Regions from separate parts of the Nonomuraea fuscirosea genome, predicted to be linked through region 1. Evidence: riboswitches for the same ligand, from Rfam matches in the RefSeq annotation. Region 1 holds a riboswitch; each other region holds the start of a gene.
The links. Region 1 has a riboswitch for thiamine pyrophosphate ahead of OIE67_RS28600 (FAD-dependent oxidoreductase). Riboswitches for the same ligand answer to the same signal wherever they lie in the genome.

Region 1 (10,359 bases):
CCCGTGCGGTGGCCGGGCGAGGCGGAGGACGACCGGCAGGACCTCGCGGTGCTGCGCGAGCGGACAGCCGCCCAGTACGACGAACTCGCCCACGTGAAGCGGTTCGACTTCTTCCTCGAACGCGCCGGCCTCCCCACGGAGGATCCGGCCCGGGAGTGGGAGGCCTACACCGCGTCGTGCGCCGAGATCGACGACCAGGTGCGGCGGCGGAAGGCGGCGGCGCTGGAGGCGTTCGACCAGGAGATCGCTCCCCTGCCGGCCGCCGAGGCGAGCCGGCGGGTGGCGGCCGACCCGGGCCGCTGGCTGCCCGCCGAGGCCGCCATGGCGGAGCGCCGGTCACGGTTCCCGGGCATCGACGGCCCCACTGCCGAGCAACGTCTGCAGGCGGCGATCTTCGGCGCGTCCGATCCCGCGCCGGCGCCGCGCGAACGGGCCCGCCATCGGCGGGCCGCCGCACGTTCGGCCGCCGAACTGCGCGACTACGCGGTGTGGAGGGCGGCGAACCGGCCACGCGAGGTGGGCGAACGGGCGAGGCCGGCCGCCCTCGCCCAGGTGGAGCGCGAACGCGCCGTGGTCGAGGACCGCTTCGCCCGCGACTGGGGATTCGGGTTGCCCGGCTCGATCTTCCGGTTCCGGGCCTTCCTGCTGTCCCTGTGCCCGGCCGGAAAACGGGCCCTCGACGAGCTGGAACTGGCCCCGTACGGGATCATGGACCTGTTCACCGATCCCGGACGCGGCACCCAGGCCGGCATCGACGTGCGCGTGCACGGCCGCTACTACCGTGACCCGCCCGAATTCGTCACCTTCATGCACGGCGGCACCGACGGGCTGCACTTCGGGCTCTGGTACGACGACGGCCGCACCTGCGCCGGCGTCGCCTCCTACTACAACAACGACGGTGGCGGCGTGGGCCTGCCCTCGGGCACTCCTCTTGAGGCCGTCCGGCGCAGGCTCGAATGGGGATGGCGTGACCTCGAAGACGAGGACGACGAGCCGGCCGGCCCCCTGGACCCTGATCTGGCCGCGCGACGGCACCGGCTACGGCTCCTGCGCGAGGTGCTGATGACCTTCGAGACCGGCGACCGCGACGAACAGGGAAAGGACTACCACGACGCCTACGGGCCCTCCCCCGAGGTGTGCGAGCGGGGGGCTCCTGATCGGCTGGAGACCCTCGACGGCGGCGGGGCACTCGTCGACGGTGACACCGCGATCGAGCGCGGCCGGCAGCGGCCGTGGAGCGGCTACGACTTCTGCACGACCTTGCAGAAGGAGCTGACCGGCGACCCGGCCGCCCGCGACGCCCTCGTCGCCGAAGCCCACCACCGCCACCGCGATCTGCCCCGGGTGCACGTCCTGGAAACGACCTGACGCCGCGCACCGTCCCCAGGCGGCCTGTCCTCAGGCAGCTCGCGCTCAGGCGGACAGCGGGATGCGCTCCAGCCGCTGGAACACCTCGCGCGACGCGCTCGACCGGTTGAACGTGATGAAGTGGATCCCCGGCGCGCCCTCGTCGAGCAGCCGCTGGCACAGCTCCGCGCCGTGGTCGATGCCGAGCCGCCGCACCGCCGCGGGATCGTCCTTGACCGCCTCGAACCTGGCCGCCACGTCCGGCGGGAACGGCGCCCCCGACAGCTGCTCGGAGCGGGCGATCGTGCTCATCTGGGTGACCGGCATGATGCACGGGATGATCGGCGTGTCACAGCCCCGGGCCGCCACCCGGTCACGCAGCCGCAGGTAGTCGTCGGCCTGGAAGAACATCTGCGTGATCGCGTAGTCGGCCCCGGCCCGGCACTTGCGGACGAAGTATTCGGTGTCGGATTCGATGGAGGGCGAACGCGGATGCTTGTAGGGGAAGGCGGCCACCCCGACGCAGAAGTCGCCCGCCTGGCGGATCAGGCGGACCAGCTCCTCGGCGTAGAGCACGCCCTCGGGATGCTGCACCCACTCGGCCGACGGGTCGCCGGGAGGATCGCCGCGGACGGCCAGGATGTTGCGCACGCCGGCGTCGGCGAAGCGCCCCACGAGGTGGCGCAGCTCGCGGATGGAGTGGTCGACCGCGGTGAAGTGCGCCACCGGCGTGAGCGTGGTGTCGTGGGCGATCCGCTCGACGATGTCGACCGTGCGGTCGCGGGTGGAGCCGCCCGCGCCGTACGTCACCGAGACGAACGTGGGCCGCAGCGACTCCAGCTCCCTGATCGCCCGCCACAACTGCCGGGCCCCCTCGTCGGTCTTCGGCGGGAAGAACTCGAAGGAGAACGACCGGCCACCGGCGGCGAGCATGTCGCGGACGGTGGGAACACGATCGGGCCTTACGGAGGGTCGACCAAGAGCCATGCCCACAAGATTAGCGCCACATCTCGCAGACCTGCCGGTCAGACAGACACCCTGGAGATCCGCACCCTCGCTTCCGGCCACTAGTCTCATGGACATGACCACTGACGCAGCCGGCCTGGAGATCCTGCGCGCGCAGGTCGAGCGCGCCCTCGGAGAGTTCGTCGAACGGCAGCTGCCCGACGGCGGCGACCCCGAGTTCGCGCCGCTGCGCGAGGCGGCCGACAAACTGCTGTCCGGCGGCAAACGGCTGCGGCCGGCGTTCTGCTACTGGGGCTGGCGCGGCGCCGGCGGCACCGACGTGCCCGGCATCTTCACCGCCGCCGCCTCGCTGGAGCTGCTGCAGGCCAGCGCGCTGGTGCACGACGACGTGATGGACAAGAGCGACCTGCGCCGGGGCATGCCGTCCGCGCACCGCCGCTTCCAGGCGATGCACGAGAACTCTGGCTGGCACGGGTCGGCGCAGCAGTTCGGCGAGGGCGCGGCGATCCTGCTGGGCAACCTGCTGCTGATCTGGTCGGGCGAGATGTGGCGGGCCTGCGGGCTGCCGCGCGAGTCGCTGGAGGCGGCTCAGCCCGTCCACGACCACATGCGCACCGAGCTGATGTGCGGCCAGTATCTCGACCTGCTGGAGCAGGCGCACGGGGAGAACTCGTTCGAGTCGGCGCTGCGGGTGGCGCTGTACAAGAGCGGAAAATACTCGGTGGAGCAGCCGCTCAGGCTGGGCCTCGCGCTGGCCGGGCGGGAGCTGGCGCCGTGGATGGACGAGCTGTGCGCCGGTTTCGGGCAGCGGGTCGGGATCGCGTTCCAGCTGCGTGACGACATCCTCGGGGTCTTCGGCGACCCGGCGCAGACGGGCAAGCCCGCCGGCGACGACCTGCGGGAGGGCAAGCGGACGATGCTCGTGGCTCGCACCCTGGCCGCGGCCTCGCCCGCCGAGGCCGGCAGCGTGCGCCGGCTGCTCGGCGATCCCGCGCTGGACGAGCGCGGGGTCGAGACGCTGCGGCAGATCATCGACGACACCGGGGCGCTGCGGGAGTGCGAGGACCTGATCGGCGACTACCTGGGCGAGGCGCTGGCGGCGCTCGACTCGGCCCCGGTCACGGCGCAGGCGCGCGCCGCGCTCACCGACCTGGCCATCGCCGCCACATCCCGCAAGACCTGACGACCAGCCCGCCGGCCCGCCGGCCGACCAACCGACCAAGCGGTCAGCAGGCCACCTGCCGGCCTGCGCCGGTCAGCCGGTCGCCCGCCGGTCGTCAGGCTGTCGAGAGGCGCTTGGCGAACTCGGCGGCGGCCGCGCCCGGGTCGTCGGCGTCGGTGATCGCGCGTACGACCACCACCCGGCTCACCCCGTGGGACATCACCTCGTCCAGGTTGGCGAGATCGATGCCGCCGATCCCGAACCACGGCCGCGAGGTGCCCAGCGACGCCGCGTGCCGCAGCAGCGGCGGGCCGGGAGCGGGACGGCCGGGCTTGGTCGGCGTGGGCCAGACGGGGCCGCAGCAGAAGTAGTCGACGCCCTCCTCCACGGCCGCGGCGGAAGCCTCGGCGGCGGAGTGGGTGGACCGTCCGATGACGATGTCGTCGCCGAGTATCTCTCGCGCGACCGTCACAGGAAGGTCGTCCTGCCCCAGGTGGAGCACGTCGGGCCGGGCGGCGTACGCGACGTCCGCCCGGTCGTTGACGGCCAGCAGTTTGCCGTGCCGGTCGCAGGCGTCGCGGAAGACCTCGAGGAGCGCGAGTTCTTCGCGCGCCTCCAGGTTCTTCTCCCGCAGCTGGATGATGTCCACGCCGCCGGCCAGCACCGTGTCGAGGAACTCCGCCAGATCGCCGCGGTCGCGGCGGCCGTCTGTGCAGAGATAGAGGCGCGCGTCAGAAACCGAGGGCTTGGGCACGCCGCTTGACCTCGGTATGACGGCCGGCCCTGATCGCCTCGATGGGCGATCCTGGCAGCGACTCGTCGGGGGTGAAGAGCCAGCGCAGCGACTCGACGTCGTCGTAGCCGGCATCCTGCAACACGGTCAGGGTGCCTGGCAGGCCCTTCATCACGTCCTTTCCGTCGAGGAACACCGCGGGCACCTGTGGCCCGCCGCCGCCCCGGCGTACGCCGAGGAGCTTGTGGTCCTTCAGGAGTTGCTTGGCCCGCCCGATCGAAAGGTCAAGGCGCGTAGCCACTTCGGGGAGCGTGAGCCACTCGTCTACGAGCTGGTCGGTCTCCCGGTCGATCTGTGCAACAGAAAGCGTCACGAAACCACAACTACCACATGGCGTGCTTGCTCAAACAACACAATCCCGTAGAGAGACTTGTGGATCTACCAGGCGCTCCGTGTCCAGGCGGTGGCCGGCGTCGATGATCCGCCGCCCCTGTACGAGGTCGCGCGGCCGGTCCACGGCCAGCACGGCGGCCAGGGTGTCGTCCGCGGTGAGCCAGACGGCCGACCATTTGCCCTCGGGCTCGCCCCGGTAGACGAGCCGTTCGCCCGCCGGATGATGGCCGGCGTACTGGATCATGTGGCCGAACTGCTCGGACCAGAAGTAGGGCACCGGGTCGTAGACCGCCTCCTCCCCCAGCAGCGTCGCGGCGGCGACGTCGGGGGCGTTGAGCGCGGTGTCCCAGTGTTCCACCCTGAGCCTGGTGCCCCAGCGGCGCGACCACCAGGCGGCGCAGTCGCCCACGGCGACGGTGCCCGGCAGCGAGGCGCGCAGGTGCTCGTCGGTGACGACGCCGTTGTGCAGGTCGATGTCGGCGTCGGCCAGCCACCCGACGGCGGGGCGCACGCCGATGCCGGTGACGACCACGTGGGCCTCGACGAACTCGCCGCCCACCAGCCGCACGCCGCCCTCGTCGACGGCGTCCACCATGGCGCCGAGGCGCAGGTCGATGCCGTCGTACCAGGGCACGGTGCGCGCGCCGATCTCGGCGCCGACGGCGGTGGTCAGCGGGGCCGGCGCGCTCTCGATGACCGTCACCTCGCATCCGGCGCGGCGGGCCGCGGTGGCCACCTCGGCGCCGATCCAGCCGGCGCCGATGATCGCGACGCGGGCGCCGGGGACGAGCACGGCACGCAGCTCGTGAGCGTCGTCGAGGGTGCGCAGCACGTGCTGGAGGCCGTCGCCCGGCAGCCTGATCGGCTCGGCGCCGGTGGCGATGACCAGGCCGTCGTAGCCGATCTCGCCCTCGGTGGTCTCCACGACGCCGGCCCGCAGCGACTTCGCGCTGACGCCCGGCCAGAAGTCGACCTCCAGGGCCTCGAGGTCGGTGTCGACGAAGCTCGTGTCGGCGTCGCCCTTCAGCACGGCCTTCGACAGGGGCGGGCGGTCGTAGGGCCGATGACGCTCCTCGCCCATCAGCGTGATCCGGCCGCCGAATCCGCGCCCTCGCAGGGCCTCGACCGTACGCAGCCCGGCCAGGCCCGCTCCCACCACCACGACATGGTTCACGTTCATGACCATAACGGGGGCGGTGCGCGGCCGCCGCACCGAGGCCGTAGGCTGTGCACGTAAGACGCGCGGGAGTCCGGCCGTTCACCGGGCTGAGAGGAAGGCTGCTACGGGCCTTCGACCGCAAGACACCTGATCCGGATCATGCCGGCGAAGGGAGCGCAGGTGGATGTGATCGTGGGCGGCGGGGTCGTCGGCCTCTCCGTGGCGTGGCGGCTGGCCCGCGCGGGGCGGCAGGTCACCGTGGTCGATCCGGCGCCCGGGCGGGGCGCCTCCTATGCCGCGGCGGGGATGCTGGCCCCGGTCAGCGAGGTGACCTACACCGAGGCGCCGCTGCTGCGGCTCGGAGTGGCGTCGCTGCGCCGCTGGCCCGCCTTCGCCGCCGAACTCACCGAGGACGCCGGGCTCGCCGGCTCGAAACCAGGTGAAGATCGCGATGCCGGGCCGGGCGCCGGTGCCGGGCGCGCGAGCCCGGGGTCGGGCGCCGGTATCGGGCTCGCCGGTGACGGCGCGGCGGGCGGCGATCCGCTCGCGCTGGATCTGCGCTCCGAGGGGACCCTTGACGTCGCGTTCGGGGCCGACGACCTGGCGGCGCTGGACGAGCTGGCGGCGTTCATGGACAAACTCGGGCTGCCGGTCGAGCGGCTCACCGGGCGCGAATGCCGCCGCCTGGAGCCCATGCTGGCCCCGTCCGTGCGTGGCGGGCTGCTCGCGCCCGGCGACGCCTGGGTGGATCCGCGCCGGGTGACGGCGGCGCTGCTGACCGCGCTGGAGCGGCGCGGCGCCGAGGTGGTGCGGGCCCGCGTCACCGAGCTGCTGCGTGAAGGCGACCGGGTCACCGGGGTACGCCTCGCGCCGCCGGAGCCGTACGGGACCGGAAATGGCGGGACCGGGAACGGCTGGACCGGGAACGGCGGCGGGCACGGCGGCGGGCACGGTGAGGTCAGACCGGGCGCCAGGACGGAGACCGGAGCGTGCACCACGGCCGGCGCCAGGACGGGCAGCAGGGCGGCGACCGGAGCGGAGACCCGGGCGGAGACCAGCGCGGACATCAGGGCCGAGCGGGTGATCCTGACCGCCGGGGCGTGGAGCGGCGAGCTGGCCGAGGTGCCGGTGCGGCCGGTCAAGGGTCAGATCATGCGGCTGCGGTCGCCGCAGCCGCTGCTGAGCCGGTGCGTACGCGGCACCGTGCACGGCTCATCGGTCTACCTGGTCCCCCGGGGCGACGGCGAGCTGGTGGTCGGCGCCACCCAGGAGGAGATGGGCTTCGACACCAGGGTCACCGCCGGCGGGCTGTACGAGCTGCTGCGCGACGCCAGGGAGCTGGTTCCCGGCATCACGGAGCTGGAGGTCGCCGACGTGGTGGCGGGGCTGCGGCCGGGCACGCCGGACAACCTGCCGGTCATCGGCCCCAGCGGGACGCCGGGGCTGACGTTCGCGACCGGGCACCACCGGGGTGGAGTGCTGCTCGCCCCGCTCACGACGGCCATCCTGCTGGGCGAGGAGGGCGAGCTGGCGGCGCTGTGCTCGCCGGAGAGATTTCAGGGAATTTCATGATCGTTACCATCAACGGGGCCGCGCACGAGGTGGCCGACGGCACCACCGTGGCGCAGGCCGTACAGACATTGACCTCGGCCACCACCGGCGTGGCCGTGGCCCTGAACGACGAGGTGGTCACCCGCAGCGCCTGGGAGACGACGGCGCTCGGCGACAGTGACCGCGTGGAGATCCTGACGGCGGTGCAAGGTGGATGATCTGATCATCGCCGGGGAGAAGTTCTCCTCCCGGCTCATCATGGGAACCGGCGGCGCGCCCTCGCTGGAGGTGCTGGACCAGGCGCTCGCCGCGTCGGGCACCGAGCTGACCACGGTGGCGATGCGGCGGCTCGACCCGGGCTCGCGCGGCTCCGTGCTCGACGTGCTGCGCCGGCGCGACATCAAGGTGCTGCCCAACACGGCGGGCTGCTTCACCGCGGGCGAGGCCGTGCTGACGGCCCGGCTGGCCAGGGAGGCGCTGGGCACGGACTGGGTCAAGCTGGAGGTCATCGCCGACGAGCGGACCCTGCTGCCCGACCCGATCGAGACGTTCGACGCGGCCGAGCGGCTGGTGGCCGACGGGTTCGTGGTGCTGCCGTACATCGGGGACGATCCGGCCCTGGCCCGGCGGCTCGAGCAGGCCGGGTGCGCGGCCGTGATGCCTCTGGGCGCGCCGATCGGCTCGGGGCTGGGCATCCGCAACCCGCACAGCATCGAGCTGATCGTGGAGGCCGCCTCCGTCCCGGTGATCCTCGACGCGGGCATCGGCACGGCCAGCGACGCCGCGCTGGCGATGGAGCTGGGCTGCGACGCGGTGCTCCTGGCCACGGCCGTCACCAGGGCGCAGCGGCCCGACCTCATGGCGGCGGCCATGAAGGGCGCGGTCGCGGCCGGGCGGCTGGCCCGCCAGGCGGGGCGCATCCCCCGCCGCCGCTACGCCGAGGCCTCCTCCCCGACGACTCCGTAGGCCACGAGCCGACGTCCCCGTAACCCCGCCAGCCGACGTCCCGTAACCCATGAGCCGACGCCGCCGAACCCGCCCGGCCGGGTTCGGCGGGGCCTCGCGACGAGAGCGGGGCCCCGCGACGAGAAACGTCTCCGCATCGGTTTCGGGCGGTGGGGCCCTGCCAGTGGCAAAACGCCCGTAAACTCAGCGGGGTGGATACGACGACTGCGGACCCCCTGGTCGGACGGCTCCTCGATGGGCGCTACCGCATCGAGAGCCGAATCGCCCGGGGCGGTATGGCGACCGTCTACCTCGCGCTGGACATCCGGCTCGACCGGACGGTGGCGCTGAAGGTCATGCACCGCTCGCTCGCCGAGGACCCGGCGTTCGTCAGAAGGTTCATCGGCGAGGCGAAGTCGGTCGCCAGCCTCTCCCATCCCAATGTGGTGCACGTCTTCGACCAGGGCACCGACAACGACGTCGTCTACCTGTCGATGGAATACGTCCCCGGCCGCACGCTGCGCGACATCCTGCGCGAGCGCGGCAGGCTGCCCGCCCGCGAGGCGCTGGAGCTGCTGATCCCGGTGCTGGCCGCGCTCGGCGCCGCCCACCAGGCCGGGCTGGTGCACCGCGACGTCAAGCCGGAGAACGTCCTCATGACCGACGACGGCCGGGTCAAGGTCGTCGACTTCGGCCTGGCCAGGGCGATCGAGGCGACCAACCAGACCCGTACCGGCGTGATGATCGGCACGATCGGCTACATGGCGCCCGAGCAGGTCACCACGGGCGCCGCCGACGTGCGCAGCGACGTCTACGCGGCGGGCATCATGCTGTTCGAGCTGGTCACGGGGCAGCAGCCGTACGACGGCGAGACGCCGATGTCGGTGGCCTACCGGCACGTGCACGACACCGTGCCCGCGCCGTCCTCGGTGACGCCCGAGGTGCCGCCGCTGGTCGACACGCTGGTGGCGCACGCGACCGCCCGCGAGCCGCAGGACCGGCCGGCCGACGCGACGGCCATGCTGGTCGCCGCGGTGGACGCGCACCGGATGCTGCCGCGCACGACGACCCCGCCGGGCTCGGGCCCGATGGCGCCGGGCGTGAACCCGACGACGGTCTACGCCCATCCGGCGGGCGGGCCGGTCACGGGCGCGCGCTCGATGCCGCAGGCCGCGCCGGCGCACACGATGATCCAGCCGCGGGCGGCGGAGGAGCCGCGGCGGCGCGGGTTCCGGCCCAGCTGGTTCCTGGTGGCGCTGGCCGCCGTGATGGTGGTGGCGGTCGGGCTGACGGGCTGGTATTTCGCCCAGCCCGAGCTCGTCACCGTGCCCGACCTGGTCGGCAAGAACGCGGCGGAGGCCGAGCAGACCATCACCGGCCGCGGGCTGCTGATGCGCCAGGCCGAGGGGAAGTACGACGAGAAGGTGGCCGAGGGCCTGGTGCTCAGCAGCGACCCGGCGGCCAAGGCCGAGCTGGAGAAGGGCTCGACGGTCACGCTGGTGCTCTCCCTCGGCCCCGAGCGGATCGTCGTGCCCGACGTGTCGGGCCGGTCGAGCAACGAGGCCCGGGCCGCCATCGCCAAGTCGGGGCTGACCGTCGGCACGGTCAAGCGGCTGCCCAACCAGCAGGTCGAGCGCGACAAGGTGATCCGCACCTCGCCCCAGGTGGGCGAGAAGGTCAGGAAGAGCGCCAAGATCAACATCTTCGTCAGCGCCGGGCTCGTCATGCCCGACGTCGGCGGCATGCCGAAGGACGAGGCGGCCGGCTTCCTCGGCGGGCAGGGCTTCAAGGTGCAGGTCAACGAGGTCGACGACGACGCCGAGCCGTGCTCGGTCATCGCCCAGTCGCCCAAGGCCAAGTCCGAGGTCGACCAGGGCGCGGCGGTCATGATCACGGTGGCGCGGTGCCAGACGGACTGGTGGCAGTGGTTCCGCGGCGACAACGAGGCCCGCGACGACCAGCAGTTCAGCGTCGTGCCCGGCGTCATCGGCAAGAACATCAACGACGCCAAGCCCGAGTTGGAGGCGCTGGGGTTCAAGGTGCGGGTCAACCGGTTGAGCAACGGCGGTGTGGTGCAGTTCCAGCGGCCGCTGCCCAACAGCG
Region 2 (10,359 bases), 2.2 Mb from region 1:
CGCAGCGCTCTTGGGTACGTTGGCCGGAATCGTCATTGCTGCGCACACTATCCTTATCAGTCTGATGAGCCCAGAGTATGTGCTCGTCCTAGAGCGTGCCCAAGGTGGTGTCCGCGCTGTATCGAGGCCATACAAAATCGTCATATGGGCATGCGCCATCGGTGTTCTGCTTGCGCTGTTCGCGGGTCTCGCATGGCCGGCGATTCCCCAGGTCTCCGAGTTGGGATGGCATCTCGTTCGGGGGGTTGTGTTCGGCGCGCCGACCGCTCTGGGCGTTTACGGCTTGATTGGCGCGGCTCAGCTAGCAGGCCTGAGTGCATTCCACCTTGAGCAACGAGCGAAGCTCCTCCACACTCTCCGGGAAGCCCGGGTTGGGCTCGGTCGGGATCGCAAAGGCGCGTGAAGATCCGTCGTCTCCCGAAGGCGCGCCGCGGTACCTGAGGTGGGATGGGCGGCGCACGCTGAAGGCGATTCTGGAGTTGGGCGAACCGGCGGGCACCGATGCGGGGGAACATGACGATGTGACGGCCACCGCCGACGATTCCGAATGACGGATCTCGCTGCCATTTACCTCCGCCCCGAACCTTGCAGCCGGAACCAATCTTCGCCATTTGATCAAGCCCCCACGGTTGGACGGTCGAAGCTACAGTAGTGAGGAAAAGGCGAGTGGCCGGACACAGTGTTCGTACCTCTAGCTCAACCCCTCCAGAGGCCTGTGCGACCAAGGGAATCGGGCTTACTGTGGCGACATGACCCACACGTCGCCGCCAGATGGTCACGAAGGACCATTAGCCGAGTTTGCTGCTCTCAGGCAGGAGATCGAATCGCGAGAAACACGGCGGCAGAACCTCTTCAACTTGCATATCACTGCGTCAGGAGCAGTATTTGGCTTCGTACTAGCGGGAGGTAGAAGCTCACTGCTTCTGCTCATCCTGCCGATCACCACCTATCTCTTCTGTGCGCGTTTTGCCATGCACTCGTATGGCGTCTTCAAGATCGGCAGATATATACGCGACGATCTGACGCATCGTGTGCCAGGCGGCCTTCAATGGGAAGAGTGGCAGGAAAAGCAAGCTGTTCCTCTCCGCATTCCTCGATTGGTCTACCCCAACTTCATCGCCTTTCCCGCCCTCGCGCTCGCCGCGCTGATTTGGACAGCGCCGACTGTCTTCGTCGGCTGGCCACAAGCACTGATTGCGGCAAGGATCGGCGCCCTCACAGCTTGGACGATCGGCGTGGTCGCAACGTTCTTCTGCGTGCTTCTGATCAACTCGACCGCCAGGCGCTGGTACGAAGAAAACGCTGGTTCCAGCGTGCGGCCGCAAGCTGGACCTACCGACTCTGCACCGTGAACCTAACTATTCTTGAGCAGGCTGAAGCGTGCCGCCCCCGAGCGTCGGACGTCAGCTCATACACCAGCGTCTGGCTGGACGCGCTGACCCAGAAGGCGCGCGAGGGTGGCGCATCATTAACATGCACGTGGTCGTCGCGGCCGCTGTTCATGCCGATGGCCAGCGCGAGTTCCTCGGTCTGAAAGTCGCAAGCGCTGAAGACGGCGCAGGCTGGCTCGACCCGGAGATCCGTGGGGAGGAGGACACGAGAAGCCTCCACGCGCCGATGGGTCGGGCTGCTTCAACCCATCGGGGGATGAGGCATGCACGGCATGATCCGAGGACTTGTCGCGTTGCCTGGTAGTTCGGTGAGCAGGCGTTCGCTAGGAGGCGACGCAAGCAACTTTCTGTGCTCTCCTGGCCCCTGGCTACTGCGATAGGAAGGGGACCTACTCATGAGTCGGAGCGTGAAACCGAAGTGCACGGGGTGCCTGCGGGACGATCAGATGATATGGACGAGGTACATCCCGCCGAGCGTCAGGCGGCGTGAGATTCGCAGCGCTAAGGGGCTGTACCCGGCGGGTATGCATCGGTCCACAATCGAGGCGGGCGTGGAGTTTTTCTGCCGGTGTGGGGTGTCCGCCACCACAGTCGCACCAGAGGGCTGGGGACCTGACGATCAGGGCGCCTAGCCCACGGCGACAAGCCGATCATGGTCCACAACTGGTCCACAACCCGTGAGCGTCAACGAGAACGGGCGGGACTCCGTGAGACTGGAGGCCCGCCCGTACCTGCGATGTCTGCCCTGGTCAGCGGTCGGAACCGCTGATCAAGATCGAGTGCCCCCTGTAGGATTCGAACCTACGCACCCGGCTCCGGAGGCCGGTGCTCTATCCCCTGAGCTAAGGGGGCGCGTCGAGTGAAAGGCTATCAGTATCCCGGCACTGCTCGGCACCAGATAAAGGTCCTTGAACACTTCCGGCGAAACCCGGCGTGACGGGGCCGCTACAGGTTAGCTTTGCGCCCGTGGGCGAGGTTCTTGGGAAAGTACTGGTCGTGGATGACGATGAGGTCATCCGGCAGCTCATCGCGGTCAACCTGAACCTGGAGGGGTTCGAGGTGTCTACCGCCACTGATGGGCAGGATTGTCTGGATCGGGTGCTCGACGTGATGCCGGATGTGATCACGCTCGATGTGATGATGCCGTTCCTGGACGGGTGGACGACGGCGCATCGGTTGCGTACGGAGGAGGCCACCAGTCACATCAAGGTCGTGCTCATCACGGCCAGGGCTCAGGATGATGACCGGACCCGGGGGCTGGGGATCGGGGTGGACGCGTACTTGACCAAGCCGTTCGATCCGGCTGAGTTGATCGAGGTCGTGCGGGATCTGGCCTTGAGGGGTAGTCAGGGGCGTAGCTGACCCCAGCTTGCTGATCCCCTGGTAGTCGGTCTTGGCGGTCAGGTGTCGGCTGCCCGTGGCTGGGGGCTGGTCGGGTGGCGCGTGCCGGGGTTGAGGGCGCGCGTTCTTGGTGGATTGTTCGTACGCTGGCCGCATCGCCTCCTCTCCCCGAAAGGCCGGACAACGTGCGTAGCTCCATCTTCAACAACCTCGACTCCCAGCAGCTCCCCCCGGGCTTCGTCCTGGAGAACCACAAGATGTTGCGCGTCCAGCTTCCGCACGAGGTGCTGGCCAAGCAGGGGTCCATGGTGGCCTTCCAAGGGCAGATGGACTTCGACTACGAGGGGTCGGGCGGGCTCGGGAAGTTGTTCAAGAAGGCCATGACGGGGGAGGGCGCCTCGCTCATGCGGGTACGGGGCGACGGGCTGCTGTATCTGGCGGACAATGCCGATGACATTCATCTGTTCTTTCTGGAGAACGAGGGGCTCACGGTCAACGGGCGTAATCTGCTGGCGTTCCAGCCGCAGCTCGGCTGGGACATCAAGCGGGTTCAGGGAGCTGGGGTGGCGGCCGGGGGGCTGTTCAACACGACGGTTACCGGGACCGGGTGGGTGGCGGTGACGACGCATGGGACGCCCGTATTGCTCGACGTGGCGCGGATGCCGACGTTCGCCGACGGGCAGTCGGCCGTGTGCTGGAGCACCGGGCTGGAGGTCGGGATCAACCGGACGATGAAGGTGGGGGCCTTGATCGGGCGGGGGAGCGGGGAGGCCATGCAGTTGGCGTTCAGGGGGCAGGGGTTCGTGTTGGTGCAGGCCAGTGAAGGGGCTCCTGTGCCGGCTCCGTCCGCTTGAGCGCCAGGCCCGCCGAGCCGGTTGGACAGCTAATTAGCTAATTGCCATAATGGCTTAGTGATGGACGTCGACCTGATCAAGGCGCTGGCCAACGACAAGAGGCTGCTGATCCTGGAGTGGTTGCGCGATCCCGTGCGTCACTTCCCGCCGCAGCGCGACGGCGATCTCGTACGGGACGGCGTCTGTTCGCTGTTCATCGCCGAGAAGCTGGGCGTGAGCCAGCCGACCTGCGGCGAGCACCTCAAGGTGCTGGCCAAGGCGGGGCTGGTTCGCGGCACCAAGATCAGGCAGTGGGTGTTCTACCAGCGCGACGAGGAGCGGATCGCCGCGGCGAAGGAGTTGTTGAGCGGTGAATGGTGAGCCGAACGGCGCCTACGAGCGCCTGATCGCCGACATGGACGCCGGCGGGGCGCGCTACCGGGTGATCGAGCACGCGCCCGAGGGCCGGACCGAGCTGGTCAGCGCCCTGCGCGGGCACGATGTGGCGCAGGCCGCCAAGTGCCTGATCGTGATGGTCAAGGTGGGCAAGAAGCAGACGCGCCACGTGCTGGCCGTCGTTCCCGGTGACGCCCGGCTCGATCTGCAGGCCGTCAAGGCGCTGCACGACGGCACGTACGTCTCCTTCGCCGGCAAGGAGAAGGCTGAGGAGCTGGCGGGGAGCGTGAGCGGGACGGTGCTGCCGTTCAGCTACGACCCGAGGCTCGAACTGGTCGCCGATCCGTCGCTGCTGGACCATCCCGAGTTGTACTTCAACGCGGGGCGGCTCGATCGTTCCGTGGCGTTGGCGACCGATGATTATGTGCGGCTGGCGGCCCCGTGGATGGCTAACATCACCGCCACGTAGTTCGGGGTCAGGCTGTGCAGCTGGGCACGGGGGCGGTGTTGGTGCCGGTCCAGGAGGCGAGGAAGCCGAACGCCGTCGACGCCCCCGGCGCGAGCTGCCCGTTCCACCCCGCGTTCCGTACCGTCACCGAGGACCCGTTCGCGCTCAGCGTCCCGCCCCACAGCTGCGTGATCCGCTGACCGTCGGCGAACGTCCACGCCACCGTCCAGGCGCTGACCGGCGCGGTGCCGGTGTTCCTGACGGTGACCTCGGCCTGGAAGCCGCCCTGCCACTGGCCGGTGCCCTGGTACGTGGCAGCGCACCCTCCAGAGGGCGGCGGCGAGACAGAGGTGCCCAGGGCCTCCACCAGAGCGGGGTACCACTTGTCGGACATCTTCTGGTCGCCCGCCGCGTTCGGATGCACCCCGTCGTACGTGTCGCTGCCGGTGCTGAAGCCCGTCCACTGGTCCACCACCGTGATCGGCGACTGCGGGGTGGTCGTGGCGGCGGCCCAGGCGGGGATGGCGTTGTTGAAGGTCACGGCGCGCTGGGCGCAGTCGGCGCAGCTGGAGGGGTTCATGGGGATGATCTTGGCGACGAGGATCTTCATGGCCGGGTTGCTCGCCCGCATCTGGTTCACCATCGTGGTGAACGCGCCGAGGATCGTCGCGGGGGCGATGTTGCTCCACACGTCGTTGGTGCCGAAGTGCATGAGCACCACGTCCGGCCGGGTGGCGGCGAGCCAGCCGGTCAGCAAGCCCTGGTTCGCCACATTGGTGGCCAGGTAGCCGCCGTGCCCCTCGTTGTCGCCGTCGTGCGCCACCCCGCAGCCCTGGGGCGGCAGGGTGCCGACGAAGTCCACGTTCGTGTGGCCGGTGCTCTGGAGGCGGTTCCACAGCAGGGCGCGCCAGCAGCCGGGGGAGCCGGTGATCGAGTCGCCCAGAGGCATGATCCTGATGGGGGCGGCGCTCGCCGTGGCCGTGGTGGCGAACAACACCGCCGCGGCCAGCGTCACCATCGCGGCCAGCACGGAGCCGATCCTGCGCATCGTCCGCTCTCCCGTCGTCAGCCTGCGCAGATCGTAGGACCGCGGGCCGCGCGCCGGGAAGGACGACGATCAGGACAGAAGCCTGACCTGGGGGTACGGATGTAAGTTTCAGCCGCGGACCACCGCGATGGGGCTGGGCGTGTGGTGCAGGAGGGCCTGGCTGATCGAGCCGAGCAACATCCCCGCGAGCTGCCCATGACCACGCGACCCCACCACCAGCAGGTCGGCGCCGGCGGCCGCCTCGCGGAGCACCTCGACCGGATGGCCGTGGACGACCTCCTCCACCACCTCGACGCCGGGATGCCGCTCCCGGTGCTCGGTCAGCGATTCCTTGAGCCGGTGCAGCGTGTCCTGCTCGCTGCCGCGGTCGGCCGGTGGGAAGCCGCCGGCCTGCGGCCAGGCCCACGCCTGGACGGCACGCAGCCTGGCCCCGCGCAGCTCGGCCTCGGTGAAGGCGAACTCCAGGGCCCGCCCGGCGCTGGGCGAGCCGTCGGTGCCGGCGACGATCTCGCCCCGGGTGAGCGAGGGGCGTTCGTGGACGAGGACGACGTTCGTCCGCGTGTGCGCCGCGACGCCGTACGCGACGGATCCGACGAGCAGGCCGCGCACGCCGCCGATGCCGCTGCTGCCCACGACCAGCAGCTCGGCCTCCTCGGAGGCCTTGATCAACGCGGTACGGGGATCGCCCGGCAGCAGCACGGCCTCCACCGGGACCTGCGGTGACTCCCGCAGGGCCCGGTCGCGGGCCGCCGCGAGCACGGTGTCGGCGCCCTCGCGCATCCACCGGGCGACCTCGGCGTAACGTACGGTGTCCTCCTCGCACACCCACTTGGGCACGGCGTGCGCCACGGTCAGCGGCGATCCGCGCAGCGCGGCCTCGGCGGCGGCCCAGCCGGCGGCCTCCAGGCCGGCGCGTGAGCCGTCCACCCCCACGATGATCACTGGTTCAGCTCCTCAGGACAGCGCGTAGCACTCGACCTCGGCGCGGCGGAACGAGATCCCCTTCGCTTGGGAGTCACGGACGCAGGCGCGCTCGGACTTGCTGAGCCGCAGCGTGCCGCAGACGGTCACGCCGGAGTAGGTGCGGCAGTCGAGTCGCCTGTCGGTGGTGCCGACGCGGTACATCTCCCTGACCGCGGCCCGGCACTTGGCCTTGCCCGTGTCGGCGTAGCGGCACTGGGCGATGAGAGTGTCGTACTGTTCCTGGCCGACTTCGTGCTGGTCCATGCCGTCTCCGGCGGCTGCGGTGGCGCCGGACGCGGCCATCACGACGAGTAGTCCTGCGACAGCAGCGAATCTCTTCATGTTCCCCCTGATGGGGACCGTACCGCTCAGGGCGATCGTCAAACCTCTGCGCCAGGTTTCGGGTGGGGGCGGGCGTGGGTACGATCATCGCCGTCCAACGCGGGAGCCCGGTGTGGACCGGGCTGAGAGGACGGCTGACAGCCGCCGACCGCCAGAACCTGCTCCGGGTAATGCCGGCGAAGGGAGTTTGCGCGATGAGCAGCGCGCGCTTTTCCAAGATCTACTCCGGTGACCTCCGTGTGCCGATGCGGCAGGTCCGGCTCTCCGACGGCTCGGCGGTGACGTTGTACGACACCTCGGGCCCCTACACCGACCCGTCCTTCGAGCCCGACCCGCGGCGTGGGCTGCCGCGCCTGCGCGAGTCGTGGATCGAGGCGCGGCGTGCGGCAGGTGAGCCGGTCACGCAGGTCGGCTGCGCCCGGCGCGGGCTGGTGACCAGGGAGATGGAGTTCGTGGCCGTGCGTGAGGGGGTGAGCGCCGAGTTCGTCCGGCAGGAGGTCGCGGCGGGCCGGGCCATCATCCCGGCGAACGTCAACCATCCCGAGTCCGAGCCGATGATCATCGGCCGGGCGTTCCTGGTCAAGATCAACGCGAATATCGGCAACTCCGCCGTCACCTCCTCCATCGAGGAGGAGGTGGAGAAGATGACCTGGGCCACCCGGTGGGGCGCCGACACGATCATGGATCTGTCGACCGGTGACGACATCCACGAGACCCGCGAGTGGATCCTGCGCAATTCGCCGGTTCCGGTCGGCACCGTGCCGATCTACCAGGCGCTGGAGAAGGTCAAGGGCCGGCCGGAGCTGCTGTCGTGGGAGGTCTACCGCGACACGCTGATCGAGCAGTGCGAGCAGGGCGTCGACTACGTGACCGTGCACGCGGGCGTGCGGCTGTCGTACGTGCCGCTCACCGCCACACGCAAGACGGGGATCGTCTCGCGCGGCGGCTCGATCATGGCGGCCTGGTGCCTCGCGCACCACCGCGAGAGCTTCCTGTACGAGAACTTCGCCGAGATGTGCGAGATCCTGGCCGGCTACGACGTGTCGTTCTCGCTCGGTGACGGGTTGCGGCCGGGATCGATCGCCGACGCCAACGACGAGGCCCAGTTTGCCGAACTGCGCACGCTGGGGGAGCTGACCGGCATCGCGCGCGAGCACGACGTCCAGGTGATGATCGAGGGGCCTGGTCACGTGCCCATGCACAAGATCAAGGAGAACGTCGACCTGCAGCGCGAGCTCTGCGACGACGCGCCCTTCTACACTCTGGGCCCGCTGGTGACCGACGTCGCCCCCGGCTACGACCACATCACCTCGGGCATCGGGGCCGCCATGATCGGCTGGTTCGGCACCGCCATGCTCTGCTACGTCACCCCCAAGGAGCACCTCGGCCTGCCCGACAAGGACGACGTCAAGACCGGCGTGATCACGTACAAGATCGCCGCTCATGCCGCCGACCTGGCCAAGGGGCATCCGCGGGCGCAGGAGTGGGACGACGCGCTGTCCGACGCGCGCTTCGAGTTCCGCTGGGAGGACCAGTTCGACCTCTCGCTCGACCCCGACACCGCCCGCGCCTTCCACGACGAGACGCTGCCGGCGGCGCCGGCCAAGACCGCGCACTTCTGCTCGATGTGCGGGCCCAAGTTCTGCTCGATGCGGATAAGTCATGACATCAGGCAGGCGGGTTTCGAGGAGAAGGCAGCCGAGTTCAGGAGGCTCGGCGGCAACCTCTACGTGGAGTGATGATTTGTCCAATGTCCGAAAACCCGGGCCGGCCTGAGGCCTGGACAAAGATCGGCTGAGGGTCCGCTCTTCTGGTGGCAACGTGGCAGTTGTGCCCGGCGCGACATGCGGCCGGGGTTCCCATGACCACCAGAAGAGGGGATTCTCATGTCCTTCAGTGCTCGTATGGCCGGTCTGCGCAACCGTGCGGCGGTCGTCGCCGCGGCCTCCGTCGTCGCCGCCGGTCTGGGAGCGGGGCTCGGCGCCGCTCCGGCCGCGGCGGACGTCCATCGGGGGGTGGCCGGGTGTTTCGCCTGGTCCTGGGGCGACGGGAACACCTCGGTGACCGTCTACTGGCACAACCGGTGCAAGACCCGGCACAAGCTCACCATCAAGTACAGCCTCAGCTGGACGACCAAGACCTACACCGCGAAGGTCGGCGGCGACGGCAAGGGACACAAGAGGTTCCAGACCGCCTCGATCGTGTCCATCAAGGACTCGGGCCGGGTCTAACCCGGCAGGGTCTCCCCGCCGATGGGGGCCAGGACCTCGCCGGTGTAGTACGACGACAGCCGGTTGGAGGCGAAGAACACGTACGAGGGGGCGATCTCGTCGGGATCGGCGGCTCGCCCCATCGGCACCTGTTCGCCGAACGATTCCACCTTCTCCTCGGGGAAGGTGGCCGGGATCAGCGGCGTCCACACCGGCCCCGGTGCGACGGCGTTGATCCTGATGCCGCGATCGACCAGGTTCTGCGCCATGGCGTAGGTGAAGGCGTTGATCGCGCCCTTGGTGGCGGAGTAGTCGATGAGCGTCTTGTTGCCGCGCAGGCCGTTGATCGACGAGGTGTTGACGATCGCGCCGCCCTTGCCCATGTGGGCGAGCGCGGCCTTCGTGACGCGGAAGTAGCTGTGGATGTTGACCGCGAACGTGTGCTCCCACTGCTCGTCCGACAGCTCTTCGAGGCCGTCCACCGGCTCCTGGTAGGCCACGTTGTTCACCAGGACGTCCAGGCCGCCCAGCTCGGAGACGGCCTGCTCGACGACCGAGGCGCAGTGGGCGCGGTCGCCGAGGTCGCCCGGCAGCAGCACGCAGCGCCGCCCGGCCGCCTCGATCAGCGAGGAGGTGTGGGCGGCGTCCTCGTGCTCGCTCAGGTACGCGATCGCGACGTCGGCCCCCTCCTTGGCGAAGGCCACCGCGACCGCCCGGCCGATGCCCGAGTCACCGCCGGTGACGAGGGCCTTCTTGCCGTCCAGCAGGCCGCGGCCTGCGTAGTCGCGCATCTCGTCACGCGGCTGCGGCGACATCTCGCCGCTCCGGCCCGGGTACGGCTGGCTCTGGGGTGGTGGTGTCTGCGACATGCCCTCCGGCCTGCCCTTGATCGGGTATGGGTAACGCCAGGGGCCGGCTATCTGACGAAACCCTCCGACCGCAGCCAGTCGCGGGCGACCAGCACGGGCACGTCGCCGTCCACGTCCACCTGGGCGTTGAGCTTCCTGATCACGTCGTCGGTGAGCTTGGGGCTGATGGGGGCGAAGACGCGGGCGATCTCCGGATGGGCCTTGGCCACCTGGCTGCGGATGGTCACGGCCGCGTTGTACTGCGGGAAGAAGTGCTTGTCGTCCTCCAGCAGCACCAGGTTGAGCGCGTCGATCCGGCCGTCCGTGGTGGTGATCATGCCGAGCGCGCACTGGCCGGCCGCGATCGCGTTGTAGAGCACGCCGGTCGACATGCGGCGCACGTTGCTGCGGGGGACGTCCTTGCCGTACTCGAGGCCGTAGCCCTTGAGCATGCCGAGGAAGCCGTCGTCGCGGCCGAAGGTCTCGTGGTCGACGCAGAAGGTGCGCTGGGCGACGGGGATCTTCGTCATGTCGGAGAT
Region 3 (10,359 bases), 4.2 Mb from region 1:
TCCGAGCTGGGGCTCAGGCTGCTCGACCTGCACCAGCCGCGGGACGCGGGCGGGATCACGAGTGACACCGCGCACCCGATCCTGCGCTGCCGGAGCTGCATGTGGCGCTGGCCGTGCCCGACATTTCGCGCCATGTCGGAGTCGTTCGGCGCCACCCGCGACCTGCCGGAGAACGCCTGACCGGCGGTGACGACCGCCGCGCGACGCGCGCACGGCCGGCACGACGACGAACGCGCCTGAACGACGGACACGCGGCCGGTACGACCGCGGGAGCGCGTCCGGCCGGTGGTCAGCCGCCGATCTGGGGCAGGCGGATCTCGAACCGGCACCCCGGCCCGTCGTTGACCACGCCGATCATCCCGTCGTGCGCCTCCACGATCCCCTGCGCGATGGCGAGCCCCAGCCCGGCCCCGCCATCGGCGGTAGGCGTACGCGCGGCCTCCCCCCGGAAAGCCACCTCGAACACCCGGGGCAGGTCCTCCTCGGGGATCCCCCCGCAGCAGTCGGTGACCGACAGGCAGGCCATCCCCTCGTCGTCCACCCCGGCCCTGAGCACCACGCTGCGGTCGGACGGCGTGTGCCTGATGGCGTTGACCACCAGGTTGCCCAGCGCCCGCCCCAGGGCCCCCGCGTCGGCGTCCACGGGCACGGCCGCCGACGCCTCGGCGGTGAGGAGCACCCCCTTGGCCCTGGCGAGCGGCTCGGCGCCGGCCAGAGTGTCGGCGACCAGGTCGGCGAGCCCGATCTTGGCCCGCGAAAGCCGCAGCGCCCCCGCGTGGATCCTGGACAGCTCGAACAGGTCGTCCACCATCCCCGACAGCCGCTCGACCTCCAGCTTGATCTGGCCGTGGTAGCGGGCGACCGTCTCGGGGTCGGACACCACGCCGTCCTCCAGCGCCTCGGCCATGGCCCGCATCCCGGCCAGCGGCGTACGCAGGTCGTGGCTCACCCACGCCACCAGCTCCCGCCTGGCCTCCTCCAGGGCCCGCTCCCGCGCGTACGCCTCCTCCAGGGTGTTGGCGATCGTCTGCAGCTCGGCCGGCAGTCCCTGGGGCGCCACGAACGGCAGGTCGCGTACGGCGGCCATCAGCCTCTTGCTCTCCCCGACCACCCGCTTGGCCAGCACGAACGCCACCCCCAATCCCACGAGTCCCCCCACGGCGACGACGCTGAGCACGAAGTCCTTGATCTCCCCCTCGATGATCATCTTCTGGATGATCGCCACGACGCCCGCCAGCGTGGCCGCCACCGCGACCACCACGACCACGGCCAGCATCACCCCGATCGACCGGGTGCGCAGCCGCCACATCACCCAGACGCCGGCCAGCGCGATCAGCAGCCCGAATCCGGCTGTGACCGCCACCACCATCGGCAACTCCCCGGCCGCCACGGCCGGGGAGGCCGCCGCACGCAGGCCCGCCCCGATCGCCACGACCGGGGCAGCCGCCGCGAGCGCGCCCGCACCGACCATCAGGAGCCCTCCAACGGCTCGTACCGGTATCCGACCCCCCACACCGTGACGATCCTGCGCGGCTCGGTCGGATCGGGCTCGATCTTCTCCCGCAGCCGCCGCACATGGACGGTCACGGTCGAGGAGTCGCCGAACGACCAGCCCCACACCTGGTTGAGCAGCGCCGACCGGCTGAAGGCCTGCCGGGGGTTGCGCATGAGGTAGGCCAGCAGGTCGAACTCCCTGGCCGTCAGCATCACCTCGCCGCCCCGCAGCCGCGCCTCGTGGGCGCCCACGTCCACGACCAGGTCCCCGTCACGCAGCACGCCGGTGCCGCCGGTGACGGAGGCCCCGCGAGCCCGCCGCAGCACCGACTGCACCCGAAGCGCCAGCTCGCGCGGGCTGAACGGCTTGGTCACGTAGTCGTCGGCCCCGGTCTCCAGCCCGACCACCCGGTCGATCTCCTCGCCCAGCGCGGTCAGCATGATCACCGGCACCGGCCAGCGTTCCCTGAGCTTCCTGCACACCTGCAAGCCGTCGATCTTGGGCAGCATCAGGTCGAGCACCATGAGGTCCGGCGGGTTCGCCAGCGCCCTGCGCAGTGCCTCAGCGCCGTCGCCGACGCACTCGACCTCGTGCCCGTCGCGCTCCAGATAGCGCGCCACGACCTCGGAGACCGTGGGATCGTCGTCCACCACCAGGATGCGCGTGTTCACCACTTCACCGTACGGCCACAACCCCAGGAGGCGGCGTTCACGTCATTGGTTCGTAAGCCTCGCAGATCATCCGCCGAGGACGTACGGTTGCCGCATGGGTAAAGTCGTCATGCTCGTCGTCGGGACCTTGCTGGGTCTCTTCGTCCTGTTCAACTTCCTCCTGCCGATGCTGGTAGGCCTGGTCAAGCTGGCCCTGATCGTCGGCGTGGTCGCCCTCGTCGCCTTCATCGCGGTCACCGTCGTGAGCAAGTCCTCCCGCTCACACTGATGCAGTTCCTGTTCGATCCGTGGCTGGTCGGGATCACCATGATGGCGATCCTGCTGCTGGCCGCGTGGGCGGCCACGCTGCTGCCCGTCCTCGGCGGAGAGTCACCGGGCTTCCCGCTGTCCTACGCGCGCCGCACCGCCTTCCAGCGGCAGCGCGATCCTGACGCGGCCGGTCGCCCGCGTCCACGAGCTCCTTAGGCGTGCCCCGCTTCCCGTCAAGCGGGGCTCCCTCCTACGGGTGAGCCCTCGGTTCACGAGACACCCCACAAGGAAACAGGGCTCATGATCGATTCTCTCGTCACGTTCGTCATCGGCATGTCCGGCGGCAGCGCCGCGCTCGGCATCGTGCTGTTCACTCTGGCCGTACGGCTGCTCCTGCTCCCGCTGAACGTGCGCCAGGCCCGCACGATGAAGATCCGCGAACGGCTCGCGCCCAAGCAGAAGGAGTTGCGCAAGCGCTGGAGCCGCAATCCCGAGCGCCTGGCCAAGGAGCTCAACGCCCTCTACGCGAAGGAGGGCAGCTCGCCGTTCGCCGGGATTCTGCCGATGCTGGCGCAGCTGCCGTTCATGTGGCTGATGTTCCGGGTGGCCACGCATCCGACCGCGCTGGCCGGGCACACGTTGCTGGGGGCTCCGCTGGGTCAGCAGGTGGCGGGTATTGTGGCCAATTACGGTCTGGTCAGCGTGCCATTTACGGTCTTTGTACTGGTCATCGCGCTGGTCGTGGCGGTGGCGTGGTGGTCTTCCCGGCTGATCGCGGCGAACGCCGGCCGGCAGGAGGAGATCGCGGGCGTGCGGCCCGAGCTGATGTCGAAGATCACGCGGCTGATGCCGTACGGCTCCGTGCTGGCCGCGCTGGTGCTCCCCCTGGCCGCCGGGCTCTATCTGCTCGTCTCGACGGCGTGGGCCACCGGTGAGCGCGCAGTGCTCGCTAGCCGGCCTCTCTGAGTGCCGCCACCTGCCCGTTCACCGTCTGGCTCGGGGCGGGCAGGATGGCCCAGACCGTCGTCGTGTCACCGTCGTGCCTGACCCCCCAGCTCTCCGCCACGTATTCCACGATGCCGAGCCCCCGGCCCCCGAGCGATGACAGTGTCGGGCGGCCCGCGCGCGGCTCGGTCGCCGCACCTCCGTCACTCACCGCCACCTCTACGTGATCGTCGCTTCGCAGCCACGCCACTCTCACCATGCCGGACGGCAGCGGGTGCGCGTGGCGCAGCGCGTTGCTCAGCAACTCGCTCACCACGAGCACCGCGTCGTCGATCGCGGCGGTGAAGACCCCACTGTCCTGCAGATCTGTGCTCAGACGCTGGCGGGCGACGGCGACGCTGGACGGCGCGTACGGTAGCAGCACCACGCTCGACACACCCACCTCCCCGTTACCTGTGCCCCCCGCGGGAACACTCCCCGGTACGACCGAAATGCCCCGTTACTCGATCCCAGAAACCGCATTGCGATCACAGCTTGTACTCATTGGACGATAGATCAGCTCAACCGTGACCACCTCGTTACCGCATCGGTGTGTCGGATCCGATAGGGGAAGCGCATCGCAGCACGAGTCGCATCCTGGTGCCCCCTTCCGGTCGCGGATGAGCGCTCACATCTCCTCCCTGTGCTCGGGCGAGGCTGCGGACGATGTAGAGACCGAGCCCCACTCCACCAAACCGTCTCCGGTCGCCGCTGTCCACCTGGACGAAGCGCTCAAAGATCCGCTCCCGGTCAGGCGGGGCGATACCGACTCCCTCGTCGTCCACGACGACCACCACGTTGTCGTCCTCGTCCGGCCAGGCGGCCACGCTGATGAGCCCGCCCTTCGGCGAGTACTTGAAGGCGTTCTCCAGCAACTGGCCGAGGATGATGTCCGTGGCCAGCGGATCGCCGAAGACGGGCGGCAGCCCCTCGGCGATGTCCACCTCCACCCGGTGCTTGTCCGACAGCGCCGGCAGGCCCAGCGTGGCCGCGTCGATCCGCTCGGCCAGATCGACCTTCTCGATCCGCACCTTGAGCTCGTCGGCCCCCGCCCTGGCCCCCAGCAGCAGGTGGTCCATGAGCTCACCTAACGACCTGGAGCGCTCGGCGATCGTGTGCACCGCGGCCCGGCGCTCGGGGTCGGCCATCTTGTCCCAGCGCGCGTCCAGCGTGCTGGCGAAGCCCCGCACGATCGTGATCGGCGTCCGCAGCTCGTGGCTGGTCGTGGCCAGGAACAGGTCCTTGGCCTCCTCCAGCTCCTTGGCCGAGGTGACGTCGCGGAAGTCGACGACCACCTCGCCCGTCTCCTCGATCTGCGCGCTCACCACGTCCAGCCACCTGCCGTTCTCCATCTGGAAGGTGACCTTCTCGCCGGGCTTGGGCATGGGGAACGGCGGCGGCGCGCCGATGACGGACTCGGGGGCCAGCGCGGTCAGCCCGGCCGCTGCGGGGTTCCAGCGCACCACCAGGCCGTCCTGGTCGAGCACGGCGATGCCGTCGGCGCTGGCGTCGAAGACGGCCCGCTCGTGCGCCCGCTGGCGTACCGCCTCCTGATAGGCCACCGCGTTGCCGACGGCGATGCCCGCGTGCCCGGCCAGCAGCTCCAGCAGCTCCAGCTCCAGGTGGCCGGGGTTACGCCGGGCGAAGAGCGCGTACAGCGCGCCGTACGGCCGCCCGCCCACGGCGGCCAGGCCCAGCGCGATCGTGTGCAGGCCGCGCAGCCGGGCCCACACCAGGTCGCCGAGCCCGTCGGACTCCAGCATCACGGTCTTGCCGGTGCGTAAGAGCTGATCCACCAGGCTCGTGCGCAGGTCGGTGGTGGTGCCCCTGATCGAGTCGGGCAGCTGGTACGTGCTCACCAGCCGCAGCCGGTCACCCTCGATGAGCACGAACCCGCCGGCGTCCGCCCCGGTCAGCTCGGTGAGGTTGGCCGAGATCCGGTCGAGCACGGCCGACAGCTCCAGCTCGGAGTTGATGTCGCCGACCACGTCGGTGAGCCGGCGCACGAGCCTGGCCCGGCGCGCCATCCGGTTCCTGGCCAGCTCGTCGGCCCGCGCCGGGTGGTAGACGCACACGTAGCCGCCCACGGCGCTGCCCAGCCGCAGCGCGCTGATGTCGACCCGCAGGTCGAGCAGGGCGCCGTCGCTGTGCAGCCGCTTGGTGCGCAGCGACACCGGCTCCCCGGTGCGGACGCGCTCCAGGACGGCGTTGTGCTCGGCGGTCAGCTCGCCGGGCACGATCGGCGCCCTGCGCCCCAGCACCTCCTCGGCCGCCCAGCCGAACACGCGCTCGGCGGCGGCGTTCCAGACCAGGACGCTCTGGTCCCGGTCGAGCGCCACGACGGCGTTGGGCGAGCTGTCCAGCGCCGCGCGAGCGATCTCATCGTCACTACCGGCCCATTCGTCCCCCACTACTCCATAGTGCACGTGGCGCGGTGGGTGCGTCGGGCGATCCGTCCGATACGCTGCGGTCACGGTGATTCCGGCGGGTGGAGGTTGAGGGTATGTCGAGCAACGATCTCGATGCCCTGCTGCGTGTGACCTCTAGCACCTATCGAGGTGATACGCCGCCCGACATCGCTTTCGGCACCTATGACGGGGCTGTGGGCCGGTTGGTGCTGGCCGTGACGGGCAAGGGCGTCGCGGCGTGCAGCTTCGAGGCGGAGAACGACGTCTTCGAGCTGGTCAGCAGGCATGTGGGCAGCTTCATCGGGCCCGACGCGCGACGGCTCGACCCGGTCCGCAGAGAGCTGGACGCCTACTTCTCCGGGCGGCTGCGCGCGTTCACGCTGCCGGTGGACCTGGCGCTGGCGACGCCGTTCGCGCGCACGGTGCTGCAGAAGACGATGGCCGTCCCCTACGGCACGACCACGACGCTGGAGGAGATCGGCCAGAGCATCGGCCGGCCGCGCGCGCTGCGGGCGATCGGCAACGCGCTGTCCTCCAACCCCGTCTGCGTGATCGTGCCCTGCCACCGGGTGGTGCGCGAGGACGGCGCGCTCGGCGACTACGCCGGCGGGTCCGTCGCCAAGCAGCACCTGCTCAACGTCGAACAGCGGGCCGCCGCAGCGCCAGGCCGATGAGCAGCGTGACGAGCGCGGCCACCAAGGCCCCGCCGAGCGCGCCGTTCATCCAGGTCTGCCGGGTGAAGCCGATGGCCTCGCGCAGGCTCGTCCAGAGCCCGTCCCACGCCTCGACCGTCGGCGTCGAGGTGGTCAGCCAGTAGGCCGCGAAGCCGAGCGCCCACGGCACCAGCATCGACCAGCGTGAGGGCGCGTCCTGCGCGGTGTTCCAGCTCTCGCCGCGGCGCAGCACGAAGTAGTCCACGGCGAGGACGGCGAACATCGGCACGAACACCGCCCCGATCACGCCCAGGAACGCGCCGTAGGACGTGACGTCGACCAGCAGCGCGATCACCACGGTGAGCACGCCGATGAGGACGGAGAAGACGCGCCGGTCCATCCGCGGCAGCAGGTTCTGCAGCGAGACGGTGGTCGAGTAGACGTTGGCGAAGGACTGGTCGGTCTCGCGCAGGACCAGGATGCCGAAGAACAGCGCGCCCAGCGGCATCGCCACGAACGGGCTGAACACCGAGGTCCCGTCGGCCTGCACCTGGGCGACCCCCGCCATCGCCACCGCGTAGACGCCCAGCCCGAGGCAGGCGACCTGGGCCAGGGTGTAGCCGCCGACCACGCCGGTGAAGGCGGCCCTGCTGGAGCGCGAGTGGCGGGCGAAGTCCGCGGCCATGGGAACCCAGGACACCGACAGCGCGATCACGTAGTCGACCGCGGCGGGGAAGGCCGTCCACGTCCCGCCGGTCTGCGGCGGCGCCTCGCGCAGGAAGAACACGGTGAACCAGATCATCGCGATGATCACGCCGACGGTGACGTACCGGCGCAGCAGCCGGATCGAGCCGAGCGGCCAGATGCTCAGCGCGGTGGTCAGCACCCCGGCCACGATCACCCACACCTGGTACGGCACCGAGCCGAAGATCGCCGTGGCGCCCTTGGCGATCACCCACAGCTCGAAGGCGCCCCAGCCGAGCATCTGCACGATGTTCAGCACCGTCGGCACGTAGGAGATTTTGGCGCCGAACAGGCCGCGCAGCAGCACCATGGCCGGCTGCCCCGTACGCGTGCCGGGGATCGCGGACAGGCCGACCATGGCGGTGCCGATGAGGCTGCCCACCACCGTGGCCACGAGCGCGGCGCCCAGGGTGAGCGGGGCGCCGCCCAGTGGGTTGATCAGGAACAGGGCGCCGGAGAAGCCGAGGAGGCTCACTCCGAGATTCGCCCAGAGCGCACCCTGATCGAGCACGCCCAGGGTCTTCGGGGGCTCGCCTTCGAGGGTCAGCGGAACTTCTTCGACGCCGTGCGACATCGCACACTCCCTACGCCGGCATTATCCGGACAGGTTCCGGCGGTCGGCAGCGGAACGTGCTGCCCTCTCAGCCCGGCGACCCCGAGCTCCCGCGACAATCTGTAGTTTGCGCCCTCATCATGCCTCAATGGCGGCAGAACCGCCATAGTGGGCGACTTGCTGCCCTACCCCCGATTCAGGCGACGAACGGCTCCTGCCCCGTCTCGCTCACCATCGGCCGGCGGGCGAACTCCCACGACTGCATGCCGCCGCCGACGTTGATCGCCTCGCGCCCGAGCTGGTTGAGCCAGGCCGTGACCTGCATCGACCGGCCGCCCACGCGGCAGACGACGTAGACGGTCGTGTCGGCGGGAACCTCGTCGACCCGGCCCTGAATCTGGGTCATGGGGATGTGCACGGCCTGCGGCGCGTGCCCCGCCACCCATTCGTCCTGCTCACGGACGTCGAGCAGGTAGGCATCGGCGGGAACGGCGTTGGCCTCGATCTCGGGAACGGTCATGCCTCCATCATCTCGCGTCGCTGGTCGTAGGCGGCACGCGCCGCGGCGATCTCCTGCTGGTGCGCCTCGGTCCACGTGACCAGGGACTTGATGGTCTCGTGCAGGGTACGGCCGAGCGGCGTCAGCGCGTAGTCGACCCGGGGCGGGACCACGGGGTGGACCGTGCGGCTGACCAGGCCGTCGCGTTCGAGCTGGCGCAGGGTGACGCTGAGCATGCGCTGGCTGACGCCGTCGATCTCGCGGCGCAGCTGGGTGAAGCGCAGGCTCTCGCAGTCGAGCAGGGCGATCACCAGCAGCGACCACTTGTCCGCGATGCGGTCGAGGATCTGCCGGACCTCGCAGTCCTCGCGGGTGTCCCACTGCCGAACGTCGTAGTCGTCCATGGTGCCTTCGCGGTAACCGAGTGATTCGAAAGTGCCGTCTTCCATCGTCTCCCATGGTGACTCATGATGTGACCGGTTACAAGAAATAACCGATATGCAGAGAAGTAACCGGGGGTCTGAGATGTCCGTGCCTGCCCGATCGTGGGGTGTGCTGATCGTTCTGTGCGGTGCCATCTTTCTCGAAGGCATCGACGTGGCCATGCTGAACATCGCCCTTCCGGCCATCAGGGCCGACCTCGGGCTGTCCACGGGCATGCTGAGCGGGGTCGTGAGCGCGTACGTGCTCGGTTACGGCGGTTTCATGCTGCTCGGCGGCCGGGCGGCCGACCTGCTGGGACGGCGGCGGATGTTCCTGCTCTGGCTGGTGGTGTTCCTGGTCTTCTCCGGGCTCGGCGGCTTCGCGGACGAGGGCTGGGTGCTGCTGCTGGCCAGGTTCGTCACGGGGGTGGCCGCCGCGTTCCTGACGCCCGCCGGGCTCTCGCTGATCACCACGACCTTTCCCGAGGGCAGGCTGCGCAACCAGGCCCTGCTCATCTACGCGGGCACGGCGGCGGGCGGCTTCGCGCTCGGGCTCGTGGCCGGCGGCCTGCTGACCGCGATCGGCTGGCGCTGGGTGTTCTTCGCGCCCGTGCTGATGTCGCTGCTCATCCTGATCGCCGCCGTCCCCCTGATCAGGGAGCCGGTCCGGGAGGACCGTCCGGCGGGCGGCTTCGACGTGATGGGCGCGGTGACGATCACGGGCGCGATGATGCTCCTGGCCTATGGCGTCGTACGTCTGGAGCACCCGGCCGACGGCTGGCCCCTCACGGTGGCGGCCTTCGCCGGCGGCCTGGCCCTGGTGGCGGCCTTCACCGCCGTCGAGCGCCGGTCGGCCAGCCCGCTCGTCCGGCTCGGCCTGCTGCGCTCGGCCACGCTGATCCGCGCCAACGTGATGGCCGTCCTGCTCACGGCCTCGTTCTTCGGCTTCCAGTTCCTGGTCACGATCTACCTCCAGGAACTGCGCGGGTGGTCGACCATCCAGACCGGCCTGGCCCTGCTGGCGGCGGCCGTCGACGTGGTGATCGCCCCGGTGCTCACCCCCTGGCTGGTCAACCGATTCGGCAGCGCCAGGGTCGTGCTCGGCGGCCTGCTGTCGGGCCTGCTGGCCTACGCGTTGTTCCTGGGCGTGGGGCTCGACTGGACGTACGCGGCCATGCTGCCCTCCATGCTGCTCATCGGCCTGATGTTCGCCTTCGTCTACGGCCCGGTGACCATCGTGGCCACGGACGGGGTGGCCGAGCACGAGCAGGGGCTGGCCGGCGGGCTGATCAACTCCTCGTTCCAGTTCGGGGCGGCGCTGGGCCTGTCGATGGTGACCGCGGTCAACGTGGCCGCCCTGGGCGGCGGCACGGACCCCGAGGCCGGGCTGGCCGCGATGCGCACGGCGCTGCTGGTGCCCGTCACGGCCACGCTGCTGGGCGCGCTGGTCGCCGTGAGCGCTCTGCGCCCCCGGACGAGAGACCGCGCCCTCAGCGCCGCCTGAGCCCGCGGGGCCGGCTCCGCCACCCGGGCACGCGGTCAATGGCCAGGCGGCTATTTGAGCAGTTTGGACAGGCGGCGGTCGGCCAGCGGCTTGCCGCCCGTCTGGCACGTGGGGCAGTACTGGAGCGAGGAGTCGGCGAACGACACCTCTCTGATCGTGTCGCCGCACACGTCGCAC

Region 2: linked by a shared signal. The riboswitch ahead of thiC (phosphomethylpyrimidine synthase ThiC) and the one ahead of OIE67_RS28600 (FAD-dependent oxidoreductase) in region 1 are both predicted to bind thiamine pyrophosphate.
Region 3: linked by a shared signal. The riboswitch ahead of OIE67_RS48330 (purine-cytosine permease family protein) and the one ahead of OIE67_RS28600 (FAD-dependent oxidoreductase) in region 1 are both predicted to bind thiamine pyrophosphate.

The regions. Positions count from the first base shown of each region.
Region 1 is NZ_CP109074.1:6,269,138-6,279,496, forward strand. Features, by position in the region: gene OIE67_RS28570 (KOW domain-containing RNA-binding protein) at 1-1,368, shown strand, start outside; gene metF (methylenetetrahydrofolate reductase [NAD(P)H]) at 1,414-2,280, opposite strand; gene OIE67_RS28580 (polyprenyl synthetase family protein) at 2,429-3,496, shown strand; gene thiE (thiamine phosphate synthase) at 3,591-4,229, opposite strand; gene OIE67_RS28590 (Rv2175c family DNA-binding protein) at 4,207-4,581, opposite strand; gene OIE67_RS28595 (NAD(P)/FAD-dependent oxidoreductase) at 4,612-5,775, opposite strand; TPP riboswitch at 5,834-5,951, shown strand; gene OIE67_RS28600 (FAD-dependent oxidoreductase) at 5,941-7,332, shown strand; gene thiS (sulfur carrier protein ThiS) at 7,329-7,529, shown strand; gene OIE67_RS28610 (thiazole synthase) at 7,522-8,277, shown strand; gene pknB (Stk1 family PASTA domain-containing Ser/Thr kinase) at 8,469-10,359, shown strand, end outside.
Region 2 is NZ_CP109074.1:8,514,426-8,524,784, reverse strand. Features, by position in the region: gene OIE67_RS38740 (hypothetical protein) at 1-403, shown strand, start outside; gene OIE67_RS38735 (hypothetical protein) at 750-1,352, shown strand; partial or broken gene OIE67_RS55805 (transposase) at 1,370-1,569, shown strand; tRNA gene OIE67_RS38725 (tRNA-Arg) at 2,172-2,243, opposite strand; gene OIE67_RS38720 (response regulator transcription factor) at 2,358-2,753, shown strand; gene OIE67_RS38715 (AIM24 family protein) at 2,918-3,586, shown strand; gene OIE67_RS38710 (ArsR/SmtB family transcription factor) at 3,647-3,946, shown strand; gene OIE67_RS38705 (YbaK/prolyl-tRNA synthetase associated domain-containing protein) at 3,936-4,430, shown strand; gene OIE67_RS38700 (cellulose binding domain-containing protein) at 4,438-5,457, opposite strand; gene OIE67_RS38695 (universal stress protein) at 5,566-6,399, opposite strand; gene OIE67_RS38690 (hypothetical protein) at 6,412-6,762, opposite strand; TPP riboswitch at 6,852-6,964, shown strand; gene thiC (phosphomethylpyrimidine synthase ThiC) at 6,957-8,501, shown strand; gene OIE67_RS38680 (hypothetical protein) at 8,649-8,993, shown strand; gene OIE67_RS38675 (SDR family oxidoreductase) at 8,990-9,841, opposite strand; gene OIE67_RS38670 (glycine betaine ABC transporter substrate-binding protein) at 9,889-10,359, opposite strand, start outside.
Region 3 is NZ_CP109074.1:10,501,620-10,511,978, reverse strand. Features, by position in the region: gene OIE67_RS48375 (hypothetical protein) at 1-180, shown strand, start outside; gene OIE67_RS48370 (sensor histidine kinase) at 290-1,471, opposite strand; gene OIE67_RS48365 (response regulator transcription factor) at 1,471-2,166, opposite strand; gene OIE67_RS48360 (hypothetical protein) at 2,261-2,434, shown strand; gene OIE67_RS48355 (DUF6412 domain-containing protein) at 2,434-2,631, shown strand; gene OIE67_RS48350 (YidC/Oxa1 family membrane protein insertase) at 2,716-3,381, shown strand; gene OIE67_RS48345 (ATP-binding protein) at 3,365-3,787, opposite strand; gene OIE67_RS48340 (sensor histidine kinase) at 3,939-5,810, opposite strand; gene OIE67_RS48335 (methylated-DNA--[protein]-cysteine S-methyltransferase) at 5,903-6,481, shown strand; gene OIE67_RS48330 (purine-cytosine permease family protein) at 6,441-7,778, opposite strand; TPP riboswitch at 7,769-7,881, opposite strand; gene OIE67_RS48325 (rhodanese-like domain-containing protein) at 7,954-8,277, opposite strand; gene OIE67_RS48320 (winged helix-turn-helix transcriptional regulator) at 8,274-8,705, opposite strand; gene OIE67_RS48315 (MFS transporter) at 8,809-10,182, shown strand; gene OIE67_RS48310 (Fpg/Nei family DNA glycosylase) at 10,233-10,359, opposite strand, start outside.